Regions from separate parts of the Marinobacter sp. SS13-12 genome, predicted to be linked through region 3. Evidence: predicted binding sites of a transcription regulator. Region 3 holds the regulator's gene; each other region holds the start of a gene.
The links. Region 3 encodes FliA, which starts transcription of late flagellar genes. Its sites were predicted from a motif close to CTAAAGTTTNNNNNNNNNNNGCCGNTAA; they were not measured.
Positions count from the first base shown of each region.

Region 1: QPL94_RS08795 (methyl-accepting chemotaxis protein) is a predicted target of FliA. The motif match lies at 4,023-4,050, and genes of this name have one in related genera.
Region 2: QPL94_RS01515 (methyl-accepting chemotaxis protein) is a predicted target of FliA. The motif match lies at 8,261-8,288, and genes of this name have one in related genera.

Region 1 covers NZ_JASSUA010000001.1:1,891,523-1,901,772, forward strand. The annotation lists gene QPL94_RS08775 (acyl-CoA dehydrogenase) at 1-881, shown strand, start outside; gene QPL94_RS08780 (hypothetical protein) at 998-1,258, shown strand; gene QPL94_RS08785 (hypothetical protein) at 1,398-1,700, shown strand; gene QPL94_RS08790 (PhoX family protein) at 1,911-3,941, shown strand; gene QPL94_RS08795 (methyl-accepting chemotaxis protein) at 4,162-5,802, shown strand; gene QPL94_RS08800 (DUF4870 family protein) at 5,815-6,180, shown strand; gene QPL94_RS08805 (MFS transporter) at 6,569-7,882, opposite strand; gene QPL94_RS08810 (23S rRNA (adenine(2030)-N(6))-methyltransferase RlmJ) at 8,000-8,842, shown strand; gene dctP (TRAP transporter substrate-binding protein DctP) at 8,861-9,940, opposite strand; gene QPL94_RS08820 (DUF4168 domain-containing protein) at 10,084-10,250, opposite strand, start outside.
Region 2 covers NZ_JASSUA010000001.1:317,788-328,037, forward strand. The annotation lists gene QPL94_RS01480 (enoyl-CoA hydratase/isomerase family protein) at 1-170, opposite strand, end outside; gene dctP (TRAP transporter substrate-binding protein DctP) at 342-1,388, shown strand; gene QPL94_RS01490 (TRAP transporter small permease subunit) at 1,478-2,029, shown strand; gene QPL94_RS01495 (TRAP transporter large permease) at 2,026-3,336, shown strand; gene QPL94_RS01500 (hypothetical protein) at 3,438-4,007, shown strand; gene QPL94_RS01505 (ATP-binding response regulator) at 4,092-5,663, opposite strand; gene QPL94_RS01510 (putative bifunctional diguanylate cyclase/phosphodiesterase) at 6,179-7,876, shown strand; gene QPL94_RS21355 (EAL domain-containing protein) at 7,905-8,138, opposite strand; gene QPL94_RS01515 (methyl-accepting chemotaxis protein) at 8,351-9,925, shown strand.
Region 3 covers NZ_JASSUA010000001.1:2,219,571-2,229,820, forward strand. The annotation lists gene QPL94_RS10205 (uracil-xanthine permease family protein) at 1-595, opposite strand, end outside; gene upp (uracil phosphoribosyltransferase) at 598-1,236, opposite strand; gene flhA (flagellar biosynthesis protein FlhA) at 1,471-3,639, shown strand; gene flhF (flagellar biosynthesis GTPase FlhF) at 3,700-4,998, shown strand; gene QPL94_RS10225 (MinD/ParA family protein) at 5,045-5,857, shown strand; gene QPL94_RS10230 (RNA polymerase sigma factor FliA) at 5,887-6,618, shown strand; gene cheY (chemotaxis response regulator CheY) at 6,798-7,181, shown strand; gene QPL94_RS10240 (protein phosphatase CheZ) at 7,203-7,991, shown strand; gene QPL94_RS10245 (chemotaxis protein CheA) at 8,009-10,129, shown strand; gene QPL94_RS10250 (protein-glutamate methylesterase/protein-glutamine glutaminase) at 10,179-10,250, shown strand, end outside.

The sequences.
Region 1 (10,250 bases), 330 kb from region 3:
TAGGCTACCGTGGCTACATGCACAGCCTGGAGTATGCGAAAGACCGTCTGCAGGGCCGCAAACCGTCGGAAAAGAATCCGGAAGCGCCCCAGGTGCCGATCATCGAACACGCCGACGTGCGCCGAATGCTGTTGGCCCAGAAGGCCTACAGCGAAGGGGGCCTGGCCTTGTGCCTGTACGGTGCGCGCCTGATGGATGACCAGCACACCCATCCGGATGAGCAAAAGCGGATGGAAGCCGGCAAATTGCTGGACCTACTGACCCCGGTCATCAAGGCCTGGCCGTCAGAGTTCGGCCCCAGGGCAAACGATCTCGCCATCCAGGTTTACGGCGGTGCGGGTTATACCCGGGAATATCCGGTGGAGCAGTGCTGGCGTGACAACCGCCTTAACCCGATCCACGAAGGCACCAACGGCATACAGGCACTGGACCTGCTGGGCCGCAAGATCTGGCAGGACCAGAGCCACGGCCTGCAGTTGCTGATGCAGGAAATGCAGGTGGATCTCGAAGCCGCCACTACCGACCGCTGCCAGCAATGGGCGCTTTCCCTGAGTGAAACCCTGCAACAGGCTGTCAAAGTCACCCAGAGCCTGGGCAAGTCCCTGATGTCGGAAGACCCGGACCGGGTTCTGGCCAACGCCTCATGTTATCTGCACCTGTTCGGCCACATCATTGTGTCCTGGATGTGGCTGCGCCAGGCCAATGCCGCGGCCAAGGCGCTGGGCTCGGCGAACAGCGACGACGAACGCAGTTTCTACCAGGGCAAACTGCAGGCTGCCCAGTACTTCTTCCACTGGGAACTGCCAACCGTGGCGCAGGACCTGGTGTTGCTGAGGAACCAGGACGATACCTGTATGAACATGAAGCCGGAGTGGTTCTGAGACTGGCAGACTGACTCAATCTGAACCAGACTGTAGGCATGCCCCGGCTCCCGCGCTGAATTCGGCGCTCCGGGGCATTTTTCTGTCCTGTCGGTATCCACAGGGAAGAGTCTGCCATGACGTGGGAAAATGCCTCTAACGCTTACCATCCGGTGCGCTGTGAAATACAGAGCCTGCTGAGGGAATACCTGACCTCATCAAAGCTGGCGGAAATCGTGTATCGCGACGATGCCGGGCAGGTCCAGACTACCCACGATGTCATCCGGGATCTCTTCAGCAGGGCAGGCCAGGAGTTTGTTTTTCTGGGGCGTGGGCATATGGTCCGGCTGGATCATGTACTGACGCTTGATGGCAGAACAGTGTCGGTGGCCGATTGACGTTCTCAGGTCATTGCTTTTCCTAACTTATTGTCACTACTAACAAAAACGTAATCAGCAGGTAATTGTGCCGGTGTCGGCGATGGCCGTAGACTTGTCGCTGTTGTTTTCACACCTCAAACCGAATAAGGACATGGTTATGAACAAGCTGACACTGAGCGCACTGGCACTGCTGATGACACTGGGCCTCGCGGCCTGCAGTCAGGACGACAATGAGGGCGCAGATTTCGAGGAAGCCGGTGATAACATCGAGGATATGGCGGACGACGCTGGCGATTCCATCGAAGAGACTTACGAAGACGCCACTGGCCAGAATGACAGCGCCTGGGATGAAACCAAGGATGCCGCTGGCGACGCCGCTGAGGAAACCGGCGAGGCAATGGACGAAGCAGGCGAAGAAATGGGAGAAGCTGCTGAGGAGGCAGGTGACTCCATGCAATAGAATCATCGGATTCACGCCGAGGCCACCTGATTGCCTCGAAGACGCGCACCGTTGCGTGAAAAAGCCTGCCCCTGACCGGGCAGGCTTTTTTCGTCTGAACTGTCAAAAAACGTTAAAGAAACTGACTTCTGACTGTCTGCAATCTGTCACCTTCGCCATCGACACTGGGTTCTCGGAATAACCTATAAACCACCCGAGAGAGGCAGGACCATGGCGAAGCATGACCTGGATCCGAATTATCTGGATCCCAATTTCGAGCCCGTTGTAAATCATTCCGGCAATACGTCCTTCGCATCGGTGCTGACCGCAAGAATGCAGCGGCGCACTTTGATGAAAGGCAGTGTTGGCGCTGCCCTGGCAAGTGTTATGGGGATGGGCCTCGTTGGTTGCTCTGACAGTGACGACGACAACGGCAGCACCACTGGTGATGTCCAGTCCAGCACAGAGTTGGGATTCAAGCCGGTGGCGGTTTCAACCGAAAACCGCGTTGTTGTTCCGGAAGGCTACTCGACTGAAACCTTTGTGCCCTGGGGAACGCCGATCACTGGCAGCTATCCTGAATACCGCGCCGATGGCACCAACACCGGCGAAGACCAGGAGCAGCAGGTTGGTATGCATCACGATGGCGTGCACTTTTTCCCGATCGACCAGAAGTCCGGGGGCAACAGCTCTACCGAAGGCCTGTTGGTCATGAACCACGAATACATCAACCAGGGCGCGCTGCATGCCAACGGCCCGACCAGAGCTGCTGATAACGGGAATGTTCGTCCGGCGGACGAAGTTCGCAAGGAGATTGCGGCTCACGGTGTTTCCGTTATTCACATCAGGCGCGACAGCAATGGTGCCTGGGACATCGTTTTCGGCAGCCCCTTTAACCGGCGCATTACCGGCAATACCGAAATGGATATTCGTGGCCCGCTTCGTGGCTACAGCAAGCTGATCACCGCCTACAGCCCGAATGCCACCCAAACCCGCGGTACCCTCAACAACTGCGCGATGGGCCCGACGCCATGGGGGACCTATCTTACGGCGGAGGAGAACTGGCATGGCTACTTTGCCACCGCCGATACCGAGCGCCCCCGTGAATATGTGCGACATGGTGTAAATGACAACTCCCGTTATGACTGGGAGTTGGCTGATACGGGTGCCGACGAATACATGCGTTTCAACGTAACAACCACCGGCGCTTCTTCTGCAGCCGAGGATTATCGTAACGAGGCGAACACTTACGGCTACATGGTTGAGATTGATCCTTTCACCCCCGAGAGCAAACCCCAGAAACGGACGGCTCTGGGCCGTTTTGGTCATGAGGGTGTTATCTTTGCGTCTGCCAAAGAAGGTGAGCCGGTGGTTTGCTACTCCGGTGATGACTCCCGCTTCGAATACATCTACAAGTTTGTCTCTTCCAAGCCTTACCATGCCGCAACGGCTGGCGGCTACCTGCTGGATGAAGGCACGCTCTACGTCGCCCGATTCAACGCCGACGGCTCCGGCGACTGGCTGGCACTGGATCTGGAAGACGCAGACTTTGCCGACAAGGTTGCAGCCGCTCAGGGAACCCTGGTGGGCGATATCCAGTTTGATGGTTTCGAGAATCAGGCCGACGTTGTGGTGAATACCCGTCTGGCGGCCGACATCGCAGGTGCCACCACGATGGACCGCCCGGAATGGGGCGCTGTTGATCCGAAAACCGGAGAGGTTTACTTCACGCTGACCAACAACAGCAACCGTGGGAAAGAAGGGTTTGACGACGTTAACGCTGCGAACCCGATTGTTGAGAATGCCACCGGCCATATTATCCGCTGGACAGAAGCCGGCAACGACCACACAGCGACCAGCTTTGACTGGGACATCTTTGTGTTCGCCGGTGAACAGGGAACCGAAACCGTGGTTGATGGAGAAGCAGTGGTTACCCTGGACGATACCAATATCTTCAACAGTCCCGACGGCCTGTGGTTTGATTACAATGGACGCCTGTGGATTCAGACCGATGGCAGTGATGCCGCGCCGTACCAGAACAATATGATGCTGGCAGCCAATCCGGTGACCCGTGAAATCAAGCGATTCTTCGTCGGTCCGGTAGGTTGTGAGGTCACCGGCGTCGTATCGACACCGGATGTGAAGACCATGTTCGTCAACATCCAGCATCCGGACGGCAACTGGCCGAATGCGGCGGAGGACCGTCCCCGGGATGCAACAGTGATCGTAACGCGGGATGATGGAGGTGTGATCGGCGCCTGATTCAGGCTGCCAACCATTCAACTGAGCCTGAACGCAAGCCGGATTCTTCTGCCTGGAAGTCTCCGGCTTGCGTTTTTTTTGCTTCAGATTTGTAGCCGCCTGCCGAAAAACAATTATTGGTGAACTAAAGTAGCAGTTATTAACACAGGTCAATTCATTACTCTCACGGGTAATATCCAATAAAGATGCATTCATTAATAATGATAATAACGAGGTGGCTATGGGTTTACTCAGTCGACCTATTCTGTTTATGGGGGTGTCGGTTGCGGTTGTTGTTGCCATCGTGGCGACAATGGGGGCACCGTTGATCGGGCTGGACGGTTCGTCGGTTTTGGCGGGCCTGGTAATCGGCCTGGTGGTGGCCACCGCTTATCTGGTATTGCGGGTACTGGAGCCGGTAGAACGTTCCCTCAAGCAACTGAGTGCCGGCGAGCTCTCTGATGAGAGCCTCCTGGGTAAACAGTGTTCGGGCCTCCTTGCCGAGGCGAAGGCCGGTCGCGCTCTGATTGAGGCGCTGTCGGGAAGTGCCGACAAGAGCGCGATTTCGGCGGCCCAGGTGTCTTTCGCAGCGGATCAGTTAAAGGTCCGCCTGGACCGCCAGGTCAGTGAAACCTCGCAGATGTCGGAGTATGCCGGGCAGATTACAGAAAGTGTGCGGGAATCCGCCCAGCAGGCCACGGACGCCGCTACCATGGCCCTGCAGAATCGGCAGGTGAGCATTGAAGGCAGGGAAGCGCTGACATCGGCCATAGACAGTGTGCGGGCGGTGCACGAGCAGTCCAGCGAGAATCTGAGGCTGATCCAGGAGCTGAACGAGAAATCCAACAAGATCCAGGGTGTCACCACCACCATTCAGGGAATCGCCGAACAGACCAACCTGCTCGCACTGAACGCGGCCATTGAGGCGGCCCGTGCGGGCGATCAGGGGCGCGGCTTCGCCGTTGTCGCCGATGAGGTCAGGCAACTGGCCGGTCGAACCGCACAGGCAACCGGTGAAGTGGCCGAAACCCTTCAGGAAATCCGCTCTGATACCTCCCTGATTGTCTCGCGAATCGAGGACCTTGCCAAAAGCGTCGAGGCTGGCCTGGAATCGGTTGAAAGTGTCGGTGAGCGCCTGGATCAGATTCGCGATCAATCCGACCGGGTTCAGCAGCAGGTGGCCCGTATTGCCGAGATTGACCAGAATAACGAACAAAGCCTGCAGCAGGTGTCTGGCGCCATTGAAACGGTCCGGGACCAGATCACGGAGAGTGATACCAGCGTGGCTTCCCTCGCCCAGCAGGCCGCAACCCTGATGGAACTGGCGGAAGAGGCCAATGCCGCCTTTGCCCTGAACAGTGATGAAAGTTATCATCGGGCCTTCTATGATCAGGCCCGCCAGGGTGCAGACCGTATCGGCAAGCTCTTCGAACAGGCGGTTCGTGACGGACAGCTGTCCGAGAACGCTCTGTTTGACAAGAAGAGGGAGCCCATACCGAATACCGATCCCCAGAAGTACTCAAGCAGTTATGACCGGTTTACTGACCAGCAGCTTCCATCGGTGCAGGAAGCGGTAAAGGCAGCTCATTCGTCCATGGTGTATGCCATAGCCATCGCGCCCGATGGCTATGTGCCTACCCATAACCGTGATTTTGCCCATGCACCAACCGGCGATCCGAAAGTGGACCTGATGAAAAGCCGCAGCAAGCGGCTGTTCAACGACCGCACCGGCGCCCGTTGTGGCAGCCATACCCAGAGTATGCTGCTGCAGACCTATCGTCGGGATACCGGGGAAATCATGCATGACCTGTCGGTGCCGATTTATGTGAACGGTAAACACTGGGGCGGTTTCCGCCTGGGTTACAAACCGGACAGTCACTGAGTGGAGAATCCATTGCCTGAGCCTGAATACATTCCCGCCGACGATGATCCGCTGGCCCGCCGCGAAGAACCAGGCCGCAATCTGGCCGTGCTGGTTTATATCCTCCAGGCGCTATCGTTCTTTGTCGGAGGGATCACCGGCCTTGCCGGCGTTATCATCAATTACGTCAAGCTTGATGATGTCAAAAACACCTGGATAGAACCTCATTTTCGCTGGCAGATCCGCACCTTCTGGATAGGGCTGCTGTGGACTGTTGTCGGCATTGTGACCACTCCCCTTATCGTTGGCTGGTTCGTGCTTCTGGGCGTATCCATCTGGATTATCTACCGCATCGTAAAGGGCGCCCTGGCCCTGAATGACGGGAAATCGCCTTTGTAGAGTAGCTCCCGCCCGGCTATTTGGGCGGGACTGTGCCGACGTAGGTCAGCAAAAACAGACTCAGAGAGAAGAAAACCAGGGCGAAAATGACCCGAGCACGACGATGGGGTGGCACCAGGCTGTGATGGTGAACCGCGTCGGGTTCAGGCCTGGCCGTCATGACGCCTTCGTTTCAGGTGTCAACCGGCTTTGATGCTTGCTGGGTATGGGTGTGTCTGTCCGCATTTCTCTGCCTCAAGTTATTAGCGACTGCGCAGTGGAACGACACGTCCTTGTTTTAGTATCCCTTTGCCAGGCTCCGTGTTGGCTGTTTTGGAACTTGACGTAAAATGCACCAATCCGGTTCCAATAGCATTGCTTGCTGTGACGTGCGTCTCAGTCGCGCGAGTCAGTCGGAGGTTACCTCCTGCAAACGTAGTGCATTGAACATACCCGCCAGCCCCATCAGGCCCAGCACAAGAATGACCGCCACATCCGACACCATCGAGATCAGCGCCGTAAAGCCACCAGTTACCAGCAGCAGGCCACCGATGACGGTGTTGCTCACCGCTGTATAGTCGGTGCGTTTGTTGCCTCCGGCCATATCCACCAGATAAGTTTTTCTGCCCAGCCGTACACCGGCGTGGGCCACGCTCAGAATGAAGAAAGCGACCGGGTAAAACCAGACGCTGCCGGTTTCGGTTCGGTCGATCAGTGCGATGGTGCCCACGACCAGGCATACACCACTGGCCATGGCGGCGCCACGAATCATCACTTTCCGGCTCGAAGTGTCGGCAGCCCAGCCCCAGAAACTGGCGCTGAGTGAGCTGGCGAGACTGCTGGCCAGCAGGAAAACCCCCAGCATCCAGCCAATATCGGATTCCTTCTGTGCCAGAACCACAAAGTAGGGGGCGGCCAGGGCCGAACAGAGCAGCAGTGCCCGGGTGACCACAAATTTCCGGAACGGAACGTCATCGCGGAGCAGGGAAAGACTGTTGAAGGCTTCTGCCATGGCATTGCCACCACCGCCGGTTTCACCGTCGTATTCTTCAACACCGGCAAACAGGAAGCCGGCAATAATCCAGAGTGAGGCAGCCAGTAGCAGCAGCACCGTATAAAAACCGATCGTCGGATCCCCCCGGTCCCAGAACAGCAGGGCCGTCAGGATAACGGTGGCGGTGCCGCCGAGGGTGGACGCCAGGCCGGAGAGCCGTCCCCGCCGGGTTTTGGGAATGCACTTGCCCTGCACGTCCTTCATGGACACGGAGCAGAAGCCGCGGGCCAGGGAAAAAACGATGAGTGCGGCAATGATGCTACCACCGGCAGCGTAGCCCTCCAGAAACCACACACTTGCAGCCATGGCGATGACACTTGCCGCCTGCCCGAAGCTCCCGAGCGTCCAGAACCATTTTCGCACCGGCTTTTGCCTCACCCAGGCTCCGATCACCATCTGCGGAATCATCGACCCCGATTCACGGATCGGGACCAGCCAGGCCACCAGTGCAGGTGCGCCGATCGCACTCAGCAGCCAGGCCAGGACCGTTTTGGGGCTGATCAACAAATCGCCGAGTTTGGTCAGCACGTTACTGCCAAGAATCAGGAAGAAGTTGCGGGGAACCTCGCGGCAGGCCTCCTCGGGAATATCGGTGCAGACGCGTGCGTCTTCTTCGTTGGCGATCAGGCTGTACAGTCGCTCGGCAGTGTCATCTTTCGGGGTTGGCAAATTGGTGTCCTCATGCAAATCAGGGCTAAAGGATATCAGTCAGCGACAGGTTCTCAAGTCTTGCCTCCTCTGTTTCACTGATGCCTAATACCCGTCCGTCAACCGGGAGTCCTGATGATGTTGAGTTACCTTCACGCTTTTCACGCCGGTAATTTCGCCGATATCCAGAAACATTCAGCGCTGGTGCTGGCTTTGCGAATGATGCAGGCCAAGCCTTCTGCGATTGCCTGCTTTGATACCCACGCAGGCAGTGCAAGCTATGATCTTGCCGGTGACCGGGCGCAGAAAACGGGTGAAGCAAACTCGGGGGTTCAAAAAGTCTGGCGCTACAGGGAACAACTGCAATCGGAGGACTGGCAGGTTCTCATCGAGGAGCTGGCACCCGGAGCAGGGCACCATGGTGAGATTGAGCGTTATCCCGGTTCTCCCCACTGGTTTTACAGGTATCTGCGTGAGCAGGACAGCCTGACGGCCTTTGAACTGCATCCGGCCGAAAGTGAAACTCTGGCCCAGTGGGGTTCCGGGCGTTCCGGGGTTCGAATCTGTCGGGAGGATGGCCTGAAAGGGCTGCTCCGTGGCTTGCCTCCCAGACAGCCAAGGCTTCTGGTACTGACGGATCCTTCCTATGAGGTAAAAAGCGAGTATGAAGATGTGGCGGAGGCGCTGACGCGAGCCTGGCAGAAATGCCGGCACGGGGTGTACCTGATCTGGTATCCGATTCTGGCCGGCAGCGCCCATGAAAGACTAAAAAATGCAGTTTCCGGCGGCCCTGTGCGAAAAGTGCTTTGCAGTGAGATAACGCTCAGGCAATCACCGGAGCGTGGTATGTCCGGCTCCGGGATGCTGGTGATCAATCCACCCTGGGGGTTTGACCGCAGGCTCGCGGCGATGATGGAAGCTGTTTCCGCCAGTGACTGTCTTGGCATTACGTCAACGATGGACTGGCTGGTTCCGGAATGACGTGATCTACCTTCCGGTTCAGAGGTCGGGGACGTCCGACTCCGCCTCATCGACCATGCCGATGAGGCGTTCCAGAATGGCTTCTCCCCGTTTGCCCGCGATGCGGGCGTAGCTTTCGCGAACCGACAGGCTGGCTTCGCGGAAACGGTCACGCTCTTGTTCTGTCAGCTCAACGGTGCGAATGTCGCTGTTCTGCCGGATGGTTTCAAGGCGGCTGGCATTGAGCTCCGCCTGTACTTCCCAGGCAAGAGGTGAGACCTCATCCAGCGCGTCTTCCAGCCAGCGTTTCTGGTCGTCCGGGAGGGCGTCAAACCACGCCTTGTTGGAAACCACTGAGGTGACAAACTGGGCGGGCCTGGCAAAAGTCATGGTGTTCTGGACCTCGTAAAATCCCATCTCTTCAATGGCAAAAACCGGGTTGGCCTGCCCTTCAATACGTTGTAACTGCAGGTCGCTGTATACCTGCGAGTAGGGCGCCGGAGTCGGTGTCGCGCCATAGGCCCTGTAGGCTTCCGCCGAAATCTTCGAGGTCATGGTGCGGAATGCGAGCCCGTCGAAATCGGCAGGTGTTTTCAGGGGTTTGTTAGCGGTCCAGACCATCCAGCCCTCGGGTACAAAGCCGTGGAGCTGGAGGTCCTGTTCTGCGTAGGGTTCGCTGAACATCTGCACCAGTTCATCACTGGCCAGAATATCCCGGTTTACATTCTCGTCGTCCGACAGAAGGAAGTGGAGGGTGAAAACGCCGGTTTCCGGAACCACGTCGGCCAGATGCCCGGGGGATGCAAAAGCAAGATGGACCGACCCCTCGCGGGCCAGATCGGTCAACTGGATGGACGTTCCGATCGAGCCGTAGGGAAAGATGTCGATAAGGATATTGCCGTCCGAGATGCTTTCGATACGCTCTTTCAGTTCCAGCGCATAACGGTGCTGGACGCTGCCCTCAATTTCTTCAAGGGCGAACCGCCAGGTGACCGGGTAGGTGGGCTTTTCTTCGGCATCTTCACGGGTTGCGGTTGGAGAGGGGCTGTCGGAACAGCCAGCCAGTAGCAGAATAACCATCGCAAACAATGGGGCCCGCCAATGGCAAAATCTTCGCATGTCCTGTCTCCGGCCGTTATCAACTGATTCTCGTACGCAAGGTACCACAATAAGCCGGCACAGTGGTTGCACCTTGCCGGGTGGCTCAACCAAAAAGGCCCCGCTAATGCGGGGCCTGAAACGACACGATCGCAGGCAGTCGCTTACATCAGCGCGTCAACGCGGTTCCGTACCTGCGGCTCGCTGTTGTAGGCAGTTGCGATTGAGTTGTAGGTGGGAATATCCATCCCGGCATCCTCAATCACGGTCACCATCTCATCATTGGCTTCCATCTGCAGTTCCTGGGCTTTTTGCTGGGAATCGGCTGCTT
Region 2 (10,250 bases), 1.9 Mb from region 3:
AACACGCCCCCTTCGCCACTGAGCACAATGGCGTTAACGCCCGTGTCGGCGGCGGCCCTGACGATCTCATCCGATAACTGCTGATACATGGCCCGGGTGAGAGCGTTTTTCTTTTCTGCGCGCGAGATGACGAGATGGACATGTCCGGCTTCACGTTTAGCAATTATCACTATACTTACCCCTGTGATCTGAAGATCGGTAACAGAATATCCACTTCTATCCTATTGCAAAACGCAAAGTGTGTGATAGATTCAGGTACACGGATTCATTCTGCAGTCAGTTGTTCTGCAGAGCGAAACTAAGTACGGGACGATTAACACAATAATGATCGAGGTCCAACAATGAAGATGCTATTTACCGCCAGAAAAACCCTTACTGTTTATGCCTCAGCCCTGACCCTGGGCCTGAGCGCCGCCCTGGCGAGCGCACCCGTTGCCGCCCAAGATACTATCACCTGGAGAGTCCAGTCCCACTGGCCGGGCGCCAGCTCTTCCTACAAGGACAGCCTGGGCCGCCTCAAGGATGTGTTGGAGGAGCGTACCGATGGCCGCCTGAAACTGGAACTGTACGAGTCTGGTGCCCTGTTCAAGCCCACGGAGACATTCAACGCCGTCAGCCGTGGCATTCTGGAGATGGGTACCATTTCTCCGGCCTACGCTCAGAACAAGATCAGCCTGGCCGGCGTTGCCTCCGGTTTGCCGCTGGCGTTCCAGACTCCGGCCGAAGCTGCCTATTTCCATATGAACATGGGTTTTGAGGAGATGCTGCGGGAAGAAGCCGCTGAACATAACGTCTATTGGGCCACTGACAAGGTCTACCAGACCGAGATGGTGGTCAAGGAACCGATCGAAAGCGTTGCGGACCTGGAGAAACTGAAAATCCGCTCCTCAGGCGCGTTGGAAAAATTCCTGGCGGAAGCCGGTGCGGCCACCACTTACATTACGGGTGCCGAGCTTTACTCAGCGCTGGATTCCGGCATTGTCGACGGAGCCCACTGGGGTGCTGCTCAAGGCGCTTATAGCATGTCCCTGTACGAAGTCGCGAAGTACCACGTCAAGCCGGCTCTGAACGTAGCGGGTACCGACGTCATCATCATCAGCCAGAAAGCGCTCGACGCGCTGCCTAAAGAAATGCAGGCAACCGTCAAGGACGCCCTGGTTGAGCAGTTCTGGGTGCGAACCAACGAGTACGAACACAAAGAAAAAGTAACCCTGCAGAAAGCCATTGAAGAAGAAGGTGTCAAGATCAACACACTTCCGCAGGATGTCCAGGATCACATGCTGGAAGCGGCACAGAAGTTCTGGGATGAAGAAGCCAAGACCAGCGATAACGCTGCCAAGGCCGTCGAGATGGTCAAGGAATACCTGGCGCAACTCGGCCGTCTTTAATCAGGCAATAACAGGACCGGGCGCTACGCCCGGTTTTTCATTGCCGATCAAATCCTTCTCAACCAAGCCCTTAAAGGCGGGGGGACAACATGCGCGCTCTAACCGCATTCATGACTGGAGTGACCAGGCTCAACGACCTGCTCGGACGATGGTTCTCCTATCTGGTCATGATCATGTTCCTGTTATTGATTACAGGCGTGGCTTTTCGATATTTGCTCGAGGCACCACTGTCCTGGACGGGCGAGTTGACCCAGTTGCTTTTCGGGATTTACGGGCTCATGGCCGGTGGTTATCTGCTGTCACACAACGGCCACGTCAATGTGGATCTGGTCTATTCAAAATTCAGCCGCCGAACCCGGGCGTTTCTTGACCTGTTTACCTCGATCCTGTTTTTCCTGTTCACTCTGGCGCTGTTTTACTTTGCCGTCGATATGGCCTGGGAATCCTTCAGTGGCCGGGAAACATCGAATTCGGCCTGGAACCCCCCCATCTGGCCGGTGAAAGCCTTTATACCGCTGGCCACCCTGCTACTGATCCTGCAGGGCATTGTGAAGCTGCTGCAGGACATAGCCATTGCCTTCAACCTCAGTTATTACCAGCCCGAACCTGAACCAGAAGAACTGCCGGAGGACAAGGCATGAGCATTGAAGCGCTGACCCTGCTTTTCTTCGGCTCCCTGCTGTTTTTCCTGGTACTGGGCCTGCCACTGGCGTTCGTCCTCGGCGGCGTTTCCGTGGTATTTCTCTACTTTACCTGGGGCTTCGACTCCTTCTACCTGGTGGCTTCACAGATCTGGAGCACTATGGGAAGCTTTACCCTGGTCGCCATACCGCTGTTTGTGTTCATGGCCATGATTCTGGAGCGAACCGGGGTCGCCCGGGACCTCTACCGGATGATGCACCTGTGGTTCGGTGGCGTCCGCGGCGGGCTGGCCATTGGCACCCTGGTCATCTGTGCAATATTTGCGGCAATGGTCGGCATCAGTGGCGCCGCCGTTGTCGCCATGGGTACCATCGCCCTGCCGGCCATGCTGGAGCGTGGCTACGACAAGAAAATGGTGCTTGGTGTCATCAACACCGGCGGTGGCTGGGGCGTACTCATCCCGCCCTCCATCCTGATGATTCTCTATGCCCTGATCACCGGTGTGTCGGTGGGCAAGATGTTTGCCGCCGGCATACTGCCGGGCATCATGCTGATGATCCTTACCTCTGCGTACGTGCTGATCCGCTGCTACCTGCAGCCGCACCTGGCTCCGGACCTGCCCAAGGAAGAGCGGGGCACCTGGTCTGAAAAATTTGCGGCCCTGCGCTCCGTGGTGCTACCGATAATGGTGGTGTTCATGGTACTCGGCTCGATCATCGGAGGCATCACCACGCCCACCGAGGCGGCTGCCATGGGTGTACTGGGGGCTCTTATCTCGGCCGCGGTCTACCGCGCGCTGAACATCGAACTGATCAAAGATGCGTCAGTGCGGACGTTCAAGCTAACGGGCATGATCATGTGGATCCTGTTTGCGGCACACGCGTTCAGTGCCGCCTACCAGAGCATGGGCGCGCAACCGATGATTGAGGGCATGATCCAGTCCATTCCCGGCGGCCCCTGGGCGGTCATCATCTTCATGATGCTGATTGTCTTCCTGTTGGGGATGGTGCTGGACCCGGTTGGCATCATGCTGATCACCCTGCCGGTGTTCACGCCCATTGTTTCGTCCATGGGCTTCGACCCGATCTGGTTCGGCATACTGTTCGTGATCAACATGGAAATCGGCTATATGACGCCGCCGTTCGGGTTCAACCTCTTCTACCTGAAAGGGGTGGTGCCGCCGGGGATAACCATGGGCGACATTTACCGATCGGTTATACCCTTCGTGCTCATCCAGATCGTGGGTATCGGCTGTCTCATGGTGTTTCCTGAGATTGCTACCTACCTGCCGGATCTGCTCTTCTGACGCAATACGCCAGCCTGTTGCGAGCTGGTTAACAGAGAACTACCTTTAGGGAACTCCCGGCTGATGGAACCGGGAGTTCCCGATCACAAGGAGACGTTCTCATGAACCGGTTACATCCGATCCTGTTTACCCTTGCCTGTCTGCTTACACTATCCCCGTTGACCGTTCACGCCGAAGCGCTGACCGACCAGACCATTCGTTCGTTCATCAGCAGCCTTGAGGCTCTTCAGGGGATGGAAGACGATTATGACGAGCTGGCTACCGAAGAAAACGACGGAGAAATGCCGGATATGTCCCGTATATTCTCGTCGTCTGTTGAAGAGATGAAAGGTCACGATATGTATAACGAGCTGGAGGATGTGGTGCAGCAACACGGCTTTTCCAGTCCGGAACAGTGGGGCGAAATCGGCGACCGCATCTTTCACGCCTGGGGGGCCCTGGAAATGGGCAAGCAGTCCGGGGATATGAACCAGGAAATGGCCAGGGCCATGGAGGAAATCGACAACAACCCTCACATGAGCGAAGCCCAGAAACAGCAGATGCGGGAAATGATGGGCGGTGCCATGTCAGCCGTTGAACAGGCTGCAAACGCGCCCGAGGCCGACAAGCAGGCGGTCCGGCCTCACATGGAGGCGCTCCGTTCAGTGACAGGAGAGGATGAAGACTTCTGAACCTGGTATTGCTTAAGATCCTATTTTTGCGTGGGATATCACGAGTCAGAACTTCTCGCAACCACCTGACGTTCAGTATGTTGCTTATGAAACCAGCTGTTGCTTGCCCTGATCGCTGAGGGCTGGCTCCAGTGCCACGTGTAAAACGGTCCCTCGTTTGTAATTGGACATAAAGCGTATTTTTCCGCCCTGCACCTCTGTCATCAGTTTAGCGGAATAGGTTCCCAAGCCCGTCCCCTGTGCCTTATTAGCAGTTGTGTACTTGTCGAAAAAAGTGTCTCTTAGGTTGTCAGGGACGGTCCCCTTATTGTGGATCATTAGGTTAATTTTAGCTTTTTTATTCAACATAATGTAAACGATATCGCCGGGTGGGGAAGCTTCAACGGCATTCTTAAGTAAATTTCGCAACAAAGAAAGACACAGACTTTCCTCCCCGAGACAAAGACATTTCGAACCCGGGCGAAGCGCTATACGGACCTGTTTTTGATCCGCTTCACTCCTCATCTCCCGAATGACACGCTTTGCTAATTTGACCAAATCCACAGACGTTGGCTCGAACCGGTAGGCACCTCTCTCCATTTTGTAGAGATCCAGGGTTCGGTTCACCATATTGAGGTCGTCAAAACCAGCGTCTCGCATAGTCTCCAGTGCGCCCGCGACATGTTTGGCCCATGGGCCATTTTGCAACAGCGCGTCGGCGGTAGAGATGATGGCAGACAAAGGACTTTTAATGTCGTGGCGTGTCATGCGTTCAACATCCTCTCGCAGTCGGGCGTTCTCCAGCAGCGTATCAATGTGATTACGCAAGTCTTCCTTTGCGTGGCGGATTTCAATGTGTGTCGCAACGCGAGCCTGTAGGACCATTGGATCAGCCGGTTTGGTGATGTAATCCACGCAGCCCGCCTTGAATCCCCGGGTGATCTCCTTTGACGTTGCATGTGCGGTGAGGAATATAACCGGTATGGCCGCGGTTGAAGGGTCGTTTTTTAGCCGATAGCAGAAATCATACCCGGTTGTATCGGGCAGCGTCACCTCCATCAGGATAAGGTCTGGTGCCGCAAGATCATGAACCATTTCCCAGGCTTGATCACCACTGATGGCTGATCGGATCTCATGAAAGCGCTTTAAAATAGGGGCCACAGCTTTGTCTGTCGTTAGATCGCCCACCAGCATTACCGTGGCGTTGCCAAAATCATGGCCAAACGCTTCGTTAGGCGTTTCATGACTTTCTTCCGCGGTTGCGGTGCTCTCTGCACGGCCAGAGGGTTTAATCTGACTGGTAATTTTGTTGACCCGATTCTGGAGATCTGAGTAGGTAAAGGGCTTAATAAGGAATTGGGTGACGCCCTCCTCAATCGCCGCACTCACCAACGTCCTGTCACTTTCCGCCGTCACCATCATGAAAGGAATGCTGCGCCAAGCAGGGGTTTTGCGTATTATTTTCAGTAATTCCATGCCGTTCATTTTGGGCATGTTGCTATCAGAAATAATTAGGTCGACACGATTAGCCGCCAACAGGGATAGTGCCTGTTCACCGTTTTCAGCTAGCAAAACATTGTTCAACCCCATCAAACGAAGGCTGTCTCTCACCATTTTCCGCATCGCGGCCATGTCTTCTACGACTAAAATGGACATGGACTGGGAAGGAAAAACCATGCTGGCCTCTTAGTGGCTTGTTGTGTTTGGTGAAAGTACGTAGCAGATCTCGAACGTAAGCTTGGCCTAATTGGGGCGCGTTATTGGGAGGGAATGATTTTCTGCACGTCGGCCATGAAGCAGCTCCTGCAACTCCGAAGTTAAGAATCCCCGCATTTAGCTACATTCTGTATTTGAGCTTAGTCACAGCAATTTTAGAACTCAAATCTTCAGCCTGTCATCCCGCCTTCTTTGATAGTCTAGAACGCTAGCCCTGGTGGAACTGAAAGAAAGCATCGATCGCTCGGGCTTAAGCGAAATCCGACGTTCGTCCCCCAAGGTCAAAGCAAGGCGCAAATGCCCTGACAGCTACAAATTGTGTAACATTTTTTTACACAATGATGGTTCTTTTTTGAACTACGCTGCTAGTACTTAGTCACGAATACGCAGGTCGCTGAATTGAGCCGCCTATTGGCCCCATGATTGAGAGTGAAGTCCAGAATTTTTAAAGACTGATTTATTCACAAGGCAGTCAAATGAATAGAGAGAGCAGTAACTATCTTCCTACCTTCGAAAATATATGGCATTCACAGAAATGGCCACAATTGTCGGGATTTGCTAGAGAGGTTTGCAGGCTACTGATTATTGTCGTTTTTTTAACCGCTGGCACTTGGGTTGTTTACTTCACCGGAGGTACTGGCTACGCGTACCCCTATGTAATCCTGCTACCGGTGCTGCTGTCAGCTGTATGGTTTGGATTACCGGGAGCAGTCTTGAGCTCGATAACAGCAGGGCTTCTGCTCGGGCCGTGGATGCCTTTGGACGTCTCAACCGGCACTTACCAGTCAACGGAAAACTGGCTGGCGCGTATCGCCTTTTTCCTTCTTATCGGCGTATTTTCAGCAGGGCTTTTCGAGAGCCTGAGACAGGCCAATCAACGCCGCGTTCAGGCACTTGAAATCGATCATAAAACCGGGCTCTGGACACAAGCTGCCCTAACCCGGGATATTGAAAGACTGTTTCGAAGGGCAGGCCAGGATAGATCTTCTTCGTCAGCGATACTCCTGGTCCGGATGCAGGACTTATGGGAAATTCTTCAGTCAATGGGCGCTGATACTGCTGAACAGGTGGTGAAAGACCTGGCCGAACGAATCAGCCAAAACATCAAAATACCCCACCAAGTTTACAGGTTCAGCAAATCAGAACTGGCAATTTTATTCTCTGTTGTATCTAAGGAGGAAGTTAGCGCTCAGGAAGAAGTGGGCTCCATTTTTGAAGTGGCTCAGAGAGTTGGTGAAGAAGAAACAATTGTAAAAGGCATTTCACTGCGCGTTCAGATTGTTGCCGGAAGCTACCTTATTCGAGAAAACGATCAGAATCCGGAAATTGTTATCAACCGCGCAGGAACCGGTTTGTCGGTAGCAATCGAGAATAATGTTCCCTACCGCCGTTACGATCCGATGTTCGACCAGAAAACCGCTGAACGTGTACAGCTTATAGCGCGTGTTCGTGATGGATTGGCCAATCAGGAGTTTCAGTTATTCTACCAGCCCAAGATTTGTATGCAGTCCGGGCAACACGTTGGTTCAGAAGCTTTGCTGCGCTGGTTCGATCATGAAAACAGAATGGTTATGCCCGGGCTATTTATGCCAAAGGTGGAAAGTACGACACTGATAGACCCTGTGACGCGCTTCGTGATCGCGAGAGCATGTGAAAATATAAAGTCGCAGAACCTAATGCCAGTCAGCGTCAACTTTGCGATCAACAACTTGATGAACCTCTCGTTAATAAATGATCTGGGGAGGTTGGTTTCTTCATACGGAGTAAGCCCTGAATCTCTAGAAATTGAAATTACAGAAGGCGCACTGATTCAGGACCCGGAACAAGCACGAGAGGCCGTTGGAAGTCTGCGCGACCAGGGTTTTAAGGTCAGTCTGGACGATTTCGGCACAGGTTATTCTTCGTTTCAGTACCTGACTCACCTGCCGCTGTCGGGATTGAAGATCGACCGCGCTTTTGTCAGCAATCTGGAAGTCAGCGCAGAAGCCCGAACGATCATGGAATCCATGATCTCTATGACCAAAGCATTAAAACTTGAGGTGACTGTAGAGGGCATTGAGACAGAGCAACAAAGGAAGATAGTCACCGATCTGGGAGCAGACCTGGCACAGGGGTTTCATTACTCCAGACCTCTTCCGTTGCCTGAGTATCAACAATGGGCAAGGGACCACTGATATTGCTCATAGCTGGAACGGAAGAGATCTAAAGCCGGGGTTGAGGCATTGGCTTGTCAAAAAGGTAACCCTGCACACATCTGATGCCGAGTGATCTCAGCACAGATAGTTTCGCCTGGGTCTCAACGCCCTCGGCCAGGAGATTAAGGCTCCGATCTTCAGCAAACCTAACCAGCGCCCTGACCACCGATAGCATAGGGGGGCTGCGGTCTATATGACGCACCAGGGACATGTCCAGTTTAATAATGTCAAACTTCAGCATTAATCAGTAATAAACTATTTACATCAATCAGGAGCTAATACTCATATTAAGGGTTTCTCAGCTTGTATGACCGCTGATCTTAAATACATCTATCCCAAAATTAAAATAACCGGAAAAAACAACTAAAGTTATTGGCCTTAAAGCCGTTCTAAAAACCAATATCGGTCAGATACAGAATCCTTTCTATTGCTAATAACGTCAAGGAACCTCAAATGCTACTCCGCAACTTTCTGGGAAACCTAGCCGTCGGTAAAAAACTGACTGCTAGCTTTGCCATCCTTCTTTTCCTTCTTCTTATCATCTCCGCAGTCAGCATCTTTTCCCTCGATGAATACAATCACCGTGCATTAATTGTAGAGCGGGCTAATACAGCGGAAATCGCACTCCTTGAAGCACGCATAGCTGAAAAGAACTTTGAGATCCGGAGGGAATCTCAATACCTCGCGAGTGCGGTCGAACACGCAGAAAAAGCCGATAATACCCTGCGACCGCTTATCGGACTGATCGAAGAAGCCGAGGATGAGCAACTGGTGAACAGGGTGCTTGCCGACATACAGTCTTACAAGGATCTGCTTCAGCGGTATGAAGCCAATATTTCCGCGCAGCCTGATATTGTCTCCGCGGTTCAAGAGCAGATGCTGGCCTCCGCTCGCAGCGCCATTGAGCAGACAGAAGACCTGAAAAAGCGCGAACAGGCGCTCATGGCAGAACGATATGACCTCACGGTTGCAGAGATCATCATCGTTACAGTCACCGCCATCCTCATTGCTTCCGTCATCGCATGGATACTGACAAAATCGATCACCCGGCCAATAAACGAATCGGTGGAGATTGCTAACAAAGTTGCCTCGGGCGATCTTACTGTGGATGTCCGAAGTCAGCGCGGCGATGAGTTCGGACAGTTGCTCGCCGCTTTTGCCACCATGATAACCAATCTCAGAGAGCTGATTCGCGAAATCGACTCCGGAGCGTCAAGCATTGCCTCCTCTTCAGAAGAACTATCCACAGTCACCAACCAGACCAGCAGGGGTGTAGCGGAGCAACAATCCCAGACCGATCAGGTCGCCACCGCCATGAATGAGATGGTCGCAACAGTCAATGATGTCGCCAAAAGTGCCGAAGCCGCTTTCGAGGCAGCCAACAACGCCAGCGAAAAATCCGGCAACGGCGAAAAAGCCGTCAGGGAAACCCTTGAGTTTGTCGCGGATCTGAACGAACAGAGTGCTATTGTGACGAAGCAGCTCAGCAGCCTGCAATCAGAAACCAACAACATTGGCACTGTCCTGGACGTGATCAAATCGGTTGCCGAACAGACCAACCTGCTTGCACTGAACGCAGCCATAGAGGCTGCCCGCGCGGGCGAACAGGGGCGCGGATTTGCCGTGGTAGCAGACGAAGTGCGGTCGTTGGCTCAACGCACCCAGAGCTCTGCGACCGAAATTGAAACTCTGATCAGCAACCTGGTGACCAGTGCAGAAACTTCAGTTACCAGCATGGAGACTGGCAACAAGCTTGCAGAACAGACACTTGAACAAGCAGAATTGGCGGGCACTGCCATTCAGGAAATGGCGGAAAGCGTAGAGGAAATCCGACAGCACAACAGTCAGATTGCAACAGCTGCTGAAGAACAGAGTTCGGTAGCAGAAGAGATCAATCAAAATGTCACACTGATCCGTGATGTGGGTGATCAATCTGCTGCCTCGACCGAACAGGTCTCTGCTGCCAGCGAAGAACTGGCACGGCTTGCCGAAGGCCTCAGTACGCAAGTTGCCCGCTTCAAAGTCTGAGGGCAATCTCGAGTTGGACGGGGTGGCGCCCCCGTCTACTCACACTCTCTGTCTCCTCCCCTCGGTTCGCTTCTGTCTTCATAAACAATACAAATGAATTCACCGTCCAATAGTAGCTGACCTTTTTCTCTAAGAGATAGCATATAAACCTCTCATTACATTTATTATGTTCACTTATGCTTTGTATACATATATAAAAGTAAATTTGTTTAAAATTAGACAAAAAAAACGACAACATATATCCTAGATCCTACCGATAATATTTTTACCCCCTGAATATCGAGTACTTCATCATTTATCATACTTTCCTTTATACAATTCGCTC
Region 3 (10,250 bases):
CGGCGATGGCCGAGAGAATGTAACCCACAATGATGCCGAACATGATCGGGATCAGCCGGAAAATGCCGCTGGACCAGACCGCCATGATCACCGTTATCGTCAGGGAGATCATCGCGATCCAGATGGCGGTGTCATAGGGTACCAGTTGCTCGGCGCCATCGCCGGTGCGGCCGGAGGCCATGTGAACGGCGACCGGGGCCAGGCCAAGGCCGATTACCATGATCACCGGGCCAATGACCACCGGGGGCAGCAGGCGGGTAATGAAGCCTGTGCCACGCAGGCGCACAGCGCCACTCAGGACGATGTAGAGAATACCCGCAGCCATCAGGCCACCCAGGGTTTCCTCAAGTCCAAACCGGCTCTTGGCAGCGATGATTGGCGCGATAAACGCAAAGGAAGACGCCAGGAAGATGGGGATCTGGCCGCCGGTGACGATGTGGAAAATCAGGGTGCCAATGCCGGCAGTGAACAGCGCAACGTTGGGGTCCATGCCGGTGATCAGCGGCATCAATACCAGTGCGCCGAAGGCCACCAGTAACATCTGCGAGCCCGCAATGGCCTGTTTCCAGACCGGGTCGTTCAGGTGGTCCTGCATGATCAGACGTCCTTCTGCTTGGTGCCGAAAATCTTGTCGCCGGCATCGCCAAGGCCGGGGAGGATATAGCCTTTCTCGTTCAGCCGCTCGTCAATGGATGCGGTGTAGATGGATACATCCGGGTGCTTTTCCAGCACCTTTTCTATGCCTTCCGGCGCGGCGACCAGCACCAGCGCACGTATTTCCGTACTGCCCGCTTTTTTCAGCAGATCAATGGTGGAAATCATGGAGCCACCCGTGGCCAGCATCGGATCCACAATCATCGCCATACGCTGGTCAAGCTCGCCCACCAGCTTCTCAAGATAGGTGCTGGCTTCGAGGGTTTCTTCATTTCTTACCTGGCCGACAACGCTCACGCGGGCGCCAGGAATCAGGGTCAGTACGCCGTCCAGCATACCCATGCCGGCGCGTAGAATTGGAACAACGGTGATCTTCTTGCCTTGAATCTGTTCGATCTCGACCGGGCCGGCCCAGCCTTCAATGGTTTTCTTCTGCAGCGAGAAATCCTTGGTGGCCTCGTAGGTCAGCAGGGCGCCCACTTCCTGGGCCAGCTCCCGGAAATTCTTGGTGCTGATGTCGGCGCGGCGCATCAGGCCTAGCTTGTGGCGGATCAGCGGGTGTTTCACCTCGTGAATGGGCATGGGCTCACCTTTTTTGCGTTCTGGTCTGTGGCTGAATGCTGAATGTTGGCGCGGCGCAAAGGCCGGCAAATGGCGCAAGGATACCGTATATCGACAGGTCCGTCAGGCATGGTGGAGATAAAAACCCTGAGGGCTGGTACGGATCTTGCGAACACACCTTCAATTGATGCGTCGGCGTCAAAAAAACCACCCGCGAAAGACCGCGGTTAACCGCTTATCGGAGAGTTTCCCGGCATGGACCGAGCGTTTGTCCTCAATAATGTCAAATCCCTGACGCGGGGTAATCTGGGCGTACCCATCATGCTGATGGGACTGCTGGGCATGATGATACTGCCCATGCCGGCATTCATGCTGGACGTGTTTTTTACCTTCAACATCACTCTCTCCATCGTGATATTGCTGGTGTGCGTGTACGCCCTGCGCCCTATGGAATTTGCGTCCTTTCCCACGGTATTGCTGGTGGCCACGCTGCTCAGGTTGGCGCTCAACGTTGCGTCCACCCGGATCGTACTGCTCAATGGCCATGAAGGCGGGGACGCTGCCGGTAAAGTCATCGAATCCTTCGGGGCGGTGCTGATCGGTGGTAACTACGCGGTTGGCCTGGTGGTGTTTGCCATCCTCATGATCATCAACTTCCTAGTGGTTACCAAAGGTGCCGGCCGGGTCTCGGAGGTCAGTGCGCGGTTTACCCTGGATGCCATGCCCGGCAAACAGATGGCCATAGATGCGGATCTCAATGCCGGCCTGATCAACCAGGACGAGGCCAAGCACCGTCGATCCGAGATCGCCCAGGAAGCCGATTTCTACGGGTCCATGGACGGTGCCAGCAAGTTCGTCAAGGGCGACGCCGTCGCCGGCTTGCTGATTCTCGCCATCAACCTGATTGGCGGTATCGCCATCGGTATGGTGCAGCACGGCCTGGATTTTGGTACCGCCACCCAGAACTACGCGCTGTTGACCATTGGTGACGGTCTGGTGGCGCAGATTCCGTCGCTGTTGCTGTCGACGTCTGCCGCCATCATGGTTACCCGCGTAACCTCCAGCCAGGATATGGGTGGGCAGATACTCCAGCAGATGTTCAATGCGCCCAAGGCCCTGGGTATTGCGGCGGTGATTCTGGTCATTCTCGGCCTGATTCCGGGCATGCCTCACATCGCCTTTCTCGGTCTTGGCGCCATTTCCGGTGGCATTGCATGGTATATCTGGCAGCAGGAGCGCCAGACCATTGAGGAAGAGGGGGTGTTTCCGGTCAGGGGCGGCGGCGCAAGACCGACTGGCCGGGATATTCCCTCCGTTGGTGATGGTGGGGACCAGGGTGCCCAGCTTCCGGCGCCGGGTGAGACACGTGAGCTGGGCTGGGATGATGTGGCGACGGTGGACATCGTTGGCCTGGAGGTCGGCTACCGTCTGATTCCCCTGGTGGACAAATCCCAGGGTGGTCAGCTGCTGAGCCGGATCAAGGGTGTGCGCAAGAAGCTCTCCCAGGATATGGGGTTCCTGATGCCCTCGGTTCACATCCGCGACAACCTCGACCTGATGCCCAACGTGTACCGCATTACCCTGATGGGCGTGACCATCGCCGAGGCCGAAATCCATCCGGACCGGGAGCTGGCCATCGATCCCGGCCAGGTGTTTGGCAAGATCGAAGGTATTGAGGGCAAGGACCCCGCCTTTGGTCTGGATGCCAGCTGGATAGAGCCGGACAAGAAGGACCAGGCGCAGACCCTGGGCTATACCGTGGTGGATGCCAGTACCGTAGTGGCCACACACCTCAACCAGATCCTCCAGAAGCACGCCCATGAATTGCTGGGTCACGAGGAGGTCCAGAAATGGCTGGATCAGCTTGAAAAGGTGTCTCCGAAGCTGGCGGAAGAGCTGGTTCCCACCACCGTCTCCATCAGCCTGCTGTTGAAAGTGCTGCAGAGCCTGTTGAAGGAAGAGGTGCCAATCCGCGATATGCGCTCGATCGCCGAGGCCATCGTGAACGTACATCCGAAGAGCCAGGACCCGAAACTGCTGACCACGGTTGCCCGTCAGTCCCTGCGCCGGATGATTGTCCAGAGCATCTGTGGCAACGATTCCGAAATCCCGGTGATCACGCTGGATCCAGACCTGGAACAGTTATTGCTAAAGTCCATGCAGCAGAGTCAACAATCCGGCGGTCAGGAAGACATCGGGCTGGTGCTGGAACCGAATATGGTCGAGAAGCTCCAGCGTTCACTCCAGGACAGCGTCCAGCGCCAGGAGATGCTGGGCAAGCCGGCGATACTGCTGGTGTCCGGGCCGCTACGGCCGGTACTGGCAAAGTTTGCAAGTTTCGGGGTTGAGCGATTGCACGTGTTGTCGTACCAGGAAATACCGGATAACAAACAGATCACCATTGTGGCATCCGTTGGCCAGTAAAGGCCGCGGACGGCAAGGCGGAAGGCGCCACACAGCGCTGACCGGGGAGGAAGAGTCATCATGAAAGTAAAACGGTTTTTTGCCCAGAGCATGGCAGAGGCGCTGCGCCAGGTGCGGGACCAGATGGGCCCCGATGCAGTGATTCTGTCCAATCGTCGTGTGGATGGTGGCGTCGAAATTGTGACAGCGCTGGATTATGACGAAAATATGGCGCGCCAACGGTTGGGAGATGCAGCCCGGGAAGCCACCAATGGATCCCGGCTGGCAGAACTCCAGGCGGAACAGCACCGCCGCCTGGAGGATGAGCTTGGCCGTTCCCGTGAGCGAATCCGCGAAGTCCGGGAAAAGCGCTCAGGGGCGGGCAGCCGCAATAATGGCTCGGATCAGGGTTATGCCAGTCTGGCGGCCGATGCTTTTGGCGGCAGCGAATTAACGGTGGAAGAGCCTGTTAGCGTGAACCCGGGCTATTCCGGTGAGCTGGCCCAGATGCGCGCTGAAATCAGCTCTCTCAGAGACCTGGTCGGTGCCCGTCGAGCGGCGGCCGAGCCTGAAAAAACGGCAGTGAATGCGGTGCAGCAACGGTTGGCGGAACGGCTGCAGGAATTCGGTCTGGGCCAGGAGCTTGCCGGTTCACTGTCCCGTCGCCACCGTGCCGGGCGTCTTGAAGATGGCTGGAAACAGTCGCTGAAAATGCTGGCAGCCGGCGTAAAAACCTCCCGGGCCGAGTGGCCCGAGGAGGGTGGCGTCTATGCCCTGGTGGGCCCCACAGGCTCTGGCAAGACCACCACCATCGGTAAGCTTGCGGCCCATTATGTACTGCGCCACGGAGCCGATTCCCTGGCATTGGTGACCACGGATCGCTACAGGGTGGCTGCCCACGAGCAACTGTTCGTGTTCGGGCGCATTCTGAATGTCCCGGTGCGGGTAGTGGATGAGACCCATTCACTGGATGATATTCTCGACGAATTGTCGGACCGCCACCTTGTGCTGATCGACACTGCAGGCCTGACCAGTACCGATAAAGGGTACGAGGAGCAACTCACGGAACTGGCCCGCAGTCATCACAATATTCGCACCCATCTGGTGGTTTCTGCGACCAGTCAGCCACGCATCATGAAATCCGTCTGGCATTGCTATAAGATGGCAAATCTCACAGGGTGTGTGATGACAAAAATTGATGAAGCACTGACCCTGGGAGAATCGCTGGGATTTGTTATGGAAACGGGATTGCCGGTTGCCTATTACACTGACGGCCAGAAGATCCCTGAAGACCTGCACCACGCCGAACCCATTCCGCTGGTGCGGCTGGCCGTGGAGAGGCTGAAAAAACTCCAGCAGCAAGAGGCGGTCGCTGTTTAATAACAACACAGCCTGTGGTTCAACGTGGCAAGAGATCAGAATCAGTATGAGCAAACCACATCCGGTACAGGTGATTGCGATTTCCGGCGGGAAGGGGGGCGTTGGCAAGAGTAACGTTGCGGTGAACCTCGGCATCGCCCTTTCGCAGAAAGGGCGGCGTGTCGTGCTGCTTGATGCCGATCTTGGTCTTGGCAATATTGACGTTTTGCTGGGGATTACCGCCAACCGGAACATCCAGGATGTTATTGCCGGTGACTGCGACCTGCGCGATGTGCTGGTCAGCGGTCCTGGCGGAATCAGGATTGTGCCAGCTTCCTCCGGTACCCAGCGCATGACCCAGCTGTCCTCGCTCGAGCACGCCGGGCTGATCAATGCCTTCAGCGAACTGGGCGACCAGATTGACGTTCTGATTGTGGATACCGCGGCCGGTATTTCCGATTCTGTGGTCAGCTTCCTGCGAGCCTCCCAGGAGTTGTTGCTGGTCGTATGCGATGAACCCACCTCCATCACCGACGCTTACGCCCTGATCAAACTGATGAACCGTGATTACGGCACTAACCGCTTCCGCATTCTGGCAAATCAGGTGCGTAACGAGCAGGAAGGCCGCCATCTGTTTGAAAAACTGACCAGAGTGACCGAGCGGTTTCTGGATGTAGCACTACAATATGTGGGTATAGTGCCTTACGACGAGGCCGTAAAAAAGGCGGTTCAACGCCAGCGCGCTGTGCTTGATGCCTATCCCCGTGCCAAGGCATCGCTTGCCATCAAGAGCCTGGCGGATAAAGTCGACAACTGGCCATTACCACAATCGCCCCGGGGGCATCTGGAATTTTTTGTGGAGCGGCTCGTCGAAGTCTGATTTTGATCCTTCACTGAAAAGCCGGATACATGACATTGGCGAAAGAACTTGGAATCTACCACCGGACCGGCACGCAGGGGCCCTCACAGCTTGTTGAGGAGCAGGCGCCGCTGGTCAAGAAAATCGCACTTCACCTGATGGCCCGGTTGCCGGCTTCGGTCCAGCTTGAGGACCTTATGCAGGCTGGTATGATCGGTTTGCTGGAAGCGGCCCAACGTTACAGCTCCACCAAGGGGGCTACCTTTGAAACCTATGCAGGCATCCGGATCCGCGGTGCCATGGTGGATGAGATCCGTAAGGGGGACTGGGTTCCCCGCTCCGTGCACAGAAACTCCCGCCGTATTGCCAAAGCTATCAAGGCCGTCGAGGACCGCTTGGGTCGTGAAGCCCTGGACTGGGAAGTCGCCGAGGAACTCGGCCAGAGCCTTGATGAATACCACTCCTCACTGAGCGATGCCAACAGTGGCCGACTTTTTAGCCTCGATGAGCTCAATGAATCCGGCGACCTGCCGATAAACGAAGCAGAGACCAGTGATAACCCACTGGAAGGCCTGACATCGGACAACTTCCGGAAGAACCTGGCCGCGGCCATTGGCGATCTGCCAGAGCGCGAGAAACTGGTGCTTGGTCTGTACTACCAGGAAGAACTGAACCTCAAGGAAATTGGCGCAGTTCTGGGTGTCAGCGAAAGCCGGGTGAGCCAGATCCACAGCCAGGCGGCACTTCGATTGCGGGGTCGGCTCTCCGACTGGAAGCAGTGAGCTCTGCCCGGTCACAGTCGTGGTGCAGCGTTGCAAAGCATTCTTTACTGTAGCCTTTTGGTAACCGGTGCTTTACAACCGGGCCAAAGGCAACACAATAAGCGGTAAATCTGCCGGCTTGCTGGACTGAGAGCCGGAAGCCAAAAACGAATTCCGGGCGTTTTATACTGGAGGTCCCATTGGACAAAAACATGAAAATCCTGATCGTGGATGATTTCTCCACCATGCGACGGATCATCAAGAACCTGCTTCGCGATCTTGGCTTTACCAACACCGATGAAGCGGATGATGGCAATACCGCACTGCCCATGCTCCGCAGTGGAAAATACGATTTTCTGGTTACCGACTGGAACATGCCGGGCATGTCCGGGCTGGACCTGCTCAAGGAAGTCAGGGCTGATGAGAACCTCAAGACCCTGCCGGTGCTCATGGTAACGGCCGAAGCCAAGCGGGATCAGATTGTGGCGGCGGCGCAGGCCGGGGTGAATGGCTACGTGGTCAAGCCGTTCACTGCAGCGGTCCTCAAGGAGAAGATTGAGAAGATCTTCGAGCGAATCCAGTAATCAGAGGTCGGACGGGCTCCCATGAGCGAAAATGACAAGAACCACCAGGGCCTCGACCCGGAGATTACGGAAAAGCTCCGTAGCCAGGCCGCTGAACTGGCTGAACAGGTCAATGCCGGAGAGTATGCCCGGGCCATGACCCTGATCAATGAGCTCAGCGAGGTAAGGGATCAGAGTCTGTACCGCGAGGTTGGCCGGCTGACCCGCAGCCTCCATGAGGCAATTCGCAACTTTCATGTCGATCCGCGTAATGATGAACAGTCCGAAGCGCTGTCAAAAATGACCGACGCGTCGGACCGCCTGGAATACGTGGTCCAGATGACGGGAAAGGCGGCTAACCGCACCATGGACCTGGTGGAAGAAGCCATGCCCCGGGCCAGCGCCATTCGTGATGAAGCGGCAGAGTTGAGGGACGAGTGGCAGAGGCTGCGCCGCCGTGAGATGGCGCCGGCAGAATTCCGCGAACTCTATGCCCGGATAGATACCTTTTTTGTCAGCCTCAATACCGATGCCGGCGCCATGTACGAGAACCTGTCGGAAATACTGCTGGCCCAGGATTTTCAGGACCTGACCGGCCAGGTCATCCAGAAGGTCACCACACTGGTCAAAGAGGTGGAGGAACATCTGCTGAGCCTGGTGGTGATGGCCAGCCATGTGGACCAGATGACCGGCACCGTGCACGAACTGGATGAGAAGGAAAAAGTATCGGCGGAGCAGGGTGTGGGGCCGCAGATAAAAGCCGAAGAGCGCGAAGATGTTGTATCGGGCCAGGACGATGTTGATGATCTTCTGTCCAGTCTTGGTTTCTGAGTAAAAGAGGGTAACCCATGGCGTTTGATGCCGATGAAGAGATCCTGCAGGACTTCCTTGTTGAAGCAGGCGAGATACTCGAAAAGCTGTCAGAGCAGCTTGTCGACCTTGAGCAACATCCGGATGACAGTGATCTGCTCAACGCCATTTTCCGTGGTTTTCATACGGTAAAAGGCGGTGCCGGCTTCCTTCAGTTGGATGCCCTGGTCCGCTGCTGCCATTCCGCGGAGAACGTGTTTGATATCCTGCGCAATCACAAGCGCAAGGTGGACTCTGAGCTGATGGACGTGGTGCTGGAAGTGCTGGACCATGTCAACGCCATGTTCGAACAGGTTCGTCACCATGAAGAACTGACGCCCGCTCCCGACGAACTGATTGCCGCCCTGGATGCGCTGGCGAAACCTGCGGGAGCAGCAGCCCCGGCAGCAAGCGCAGCGGCAGAGCCGGCAGAACCAGCGACGGAAGCAGGCTCAAGCGACGATAACGGTGATATCACCGACGACGAATTCGAACAACTGCTGGATGCCCTTGAAGACGAGAAAAACAGCGCCCCGGCCACATCCGGGGGAGGCAGCCCGTCTGCCGGCGGTGATGACGAAATCTCCGATGATGAATTTGAAGCACTGCTGGATCAGCTCCATGGCAAGGGCCAGTTCGCCGGCCCGCCAGAAACGGGTAAAGCTGATGATCAAGAGCCGGAGAAGCCTGAAGATGCCGGCAATAATGACGGTGAGGATCTGATTTCCGACGACGAGTTCGAGAAGCTGCTGGACGATCTGCACGGTAAGGGGGGTAGCCCCACGGCAGAAACTTCGGGCGCCGCTGAAGCCCCTGCCGACAAAAAACCGGCAGCCAGACCAGCCAGCACAAAGCCTGACAAATCGTCCGATAATTCTGACAAGCCGCAGGCAGAAGGCAAGGCCGGTGCCACGTCAGCCGCGCCCGCGATGCCATCCCGGGAGGCAAATGCTCCGGTCGCCGAGACCTCGGTACGGGTCGATACCAAGCGCCTTGATGACATCATGAACATGGTGGGTGAGCTGGTGCTGGTGCGTAACCGCCTGCAGCGCCTGGGTGCGCAGAGCGAAGACGAGCACATGCACAAGGCTGTCTCCAATCTGGATGTGGTCACCACGGACCTTCAGTCTGCCGTGATGGCAACGCGAATGCAGCCCATCAAGAAAGTGTTTGGTCGCTTCCCGCGGGTGGTTCGTGATCTGGCGCGGAGTCTCAAGAAGGAAATCAATCTTGAGATGCACGGCGAAGACACCGACCTGGACAAGAATCTCGTGGAGGCACTGTCCGATCCTCTGGTCCACCTGGTGCGCAACTCGGTTGACCATGGCATTGAAGCCCCCGATGTCCGTGAAAAAGCCGGGAAACCTCGGCAGGGTAAAGTAACTCTCTCCGCTGAGCAGGAGGGTGACCATATCCTGTTGTTTATCGAAGACGATGGCGCCGGTATGGACCCGGACGTGTTGCGGCGCAAAGCCGTTGAAAAGGGCATCTATGAAAAGGATGCTGCAGACCGGCTGACAAACGCAGAGTGCTACAACCTGATTTTTGCCGCCGGTTTTTCCACCAAGGACCAGATCTCCGATGTCTCCGGGCGTGGCGTTGGCATGGACGTGGTCAAGACCAAGATCGGGCAGCTCAACGGTCAGCTGAGTGTCGAATCCGAGCTGGGCAAAGGCTCGCGCATCGTCATCAAGGTACCGCTGACGCTGGCCATCATGCCCACCCTGATGATCATGCTCGGGGACCAGTCCTTCGCCTTGCCCCTGGTGAACGTGGTGGAGATTTTCCACCTGGATCTGAGCAAAAAGAACATCGTTGACGGCCGTGAATGTATTGTGGTCCGCGACAAGGTCTTCCCGTTGTTCCACATCAAGCGGTGGCTGGTGAAAGGCGCGGCGGGAGAGCCGGAGCCGGAGAACGCCCACGTGGTGATTGTCGCCATGGGCACCCGCCGCGTTGGCTTTGTGGTGGACCAGCTTGTTGGCCAGGAAGAGGTGGTAATCAAGCCTCTTGGCCGGGCCCTGCAGGGAACACCGGGTATGGCGGGTGCAACCATCACCGGTGACGGCCGTATTGCACTCATAATTGACGTTCCAAGCCTGCTGCAGAACTACGGCTGACCGTTTTTAGGCCGCCGTTTTGCAGCAGACCCGGATTTAGGAGAAATGGATGACGGTTTCTGTCCTGGTCGTTGATGATTCAGGGTTCTTCCGCAAACGACTGACGGAAATCCTGACCGCG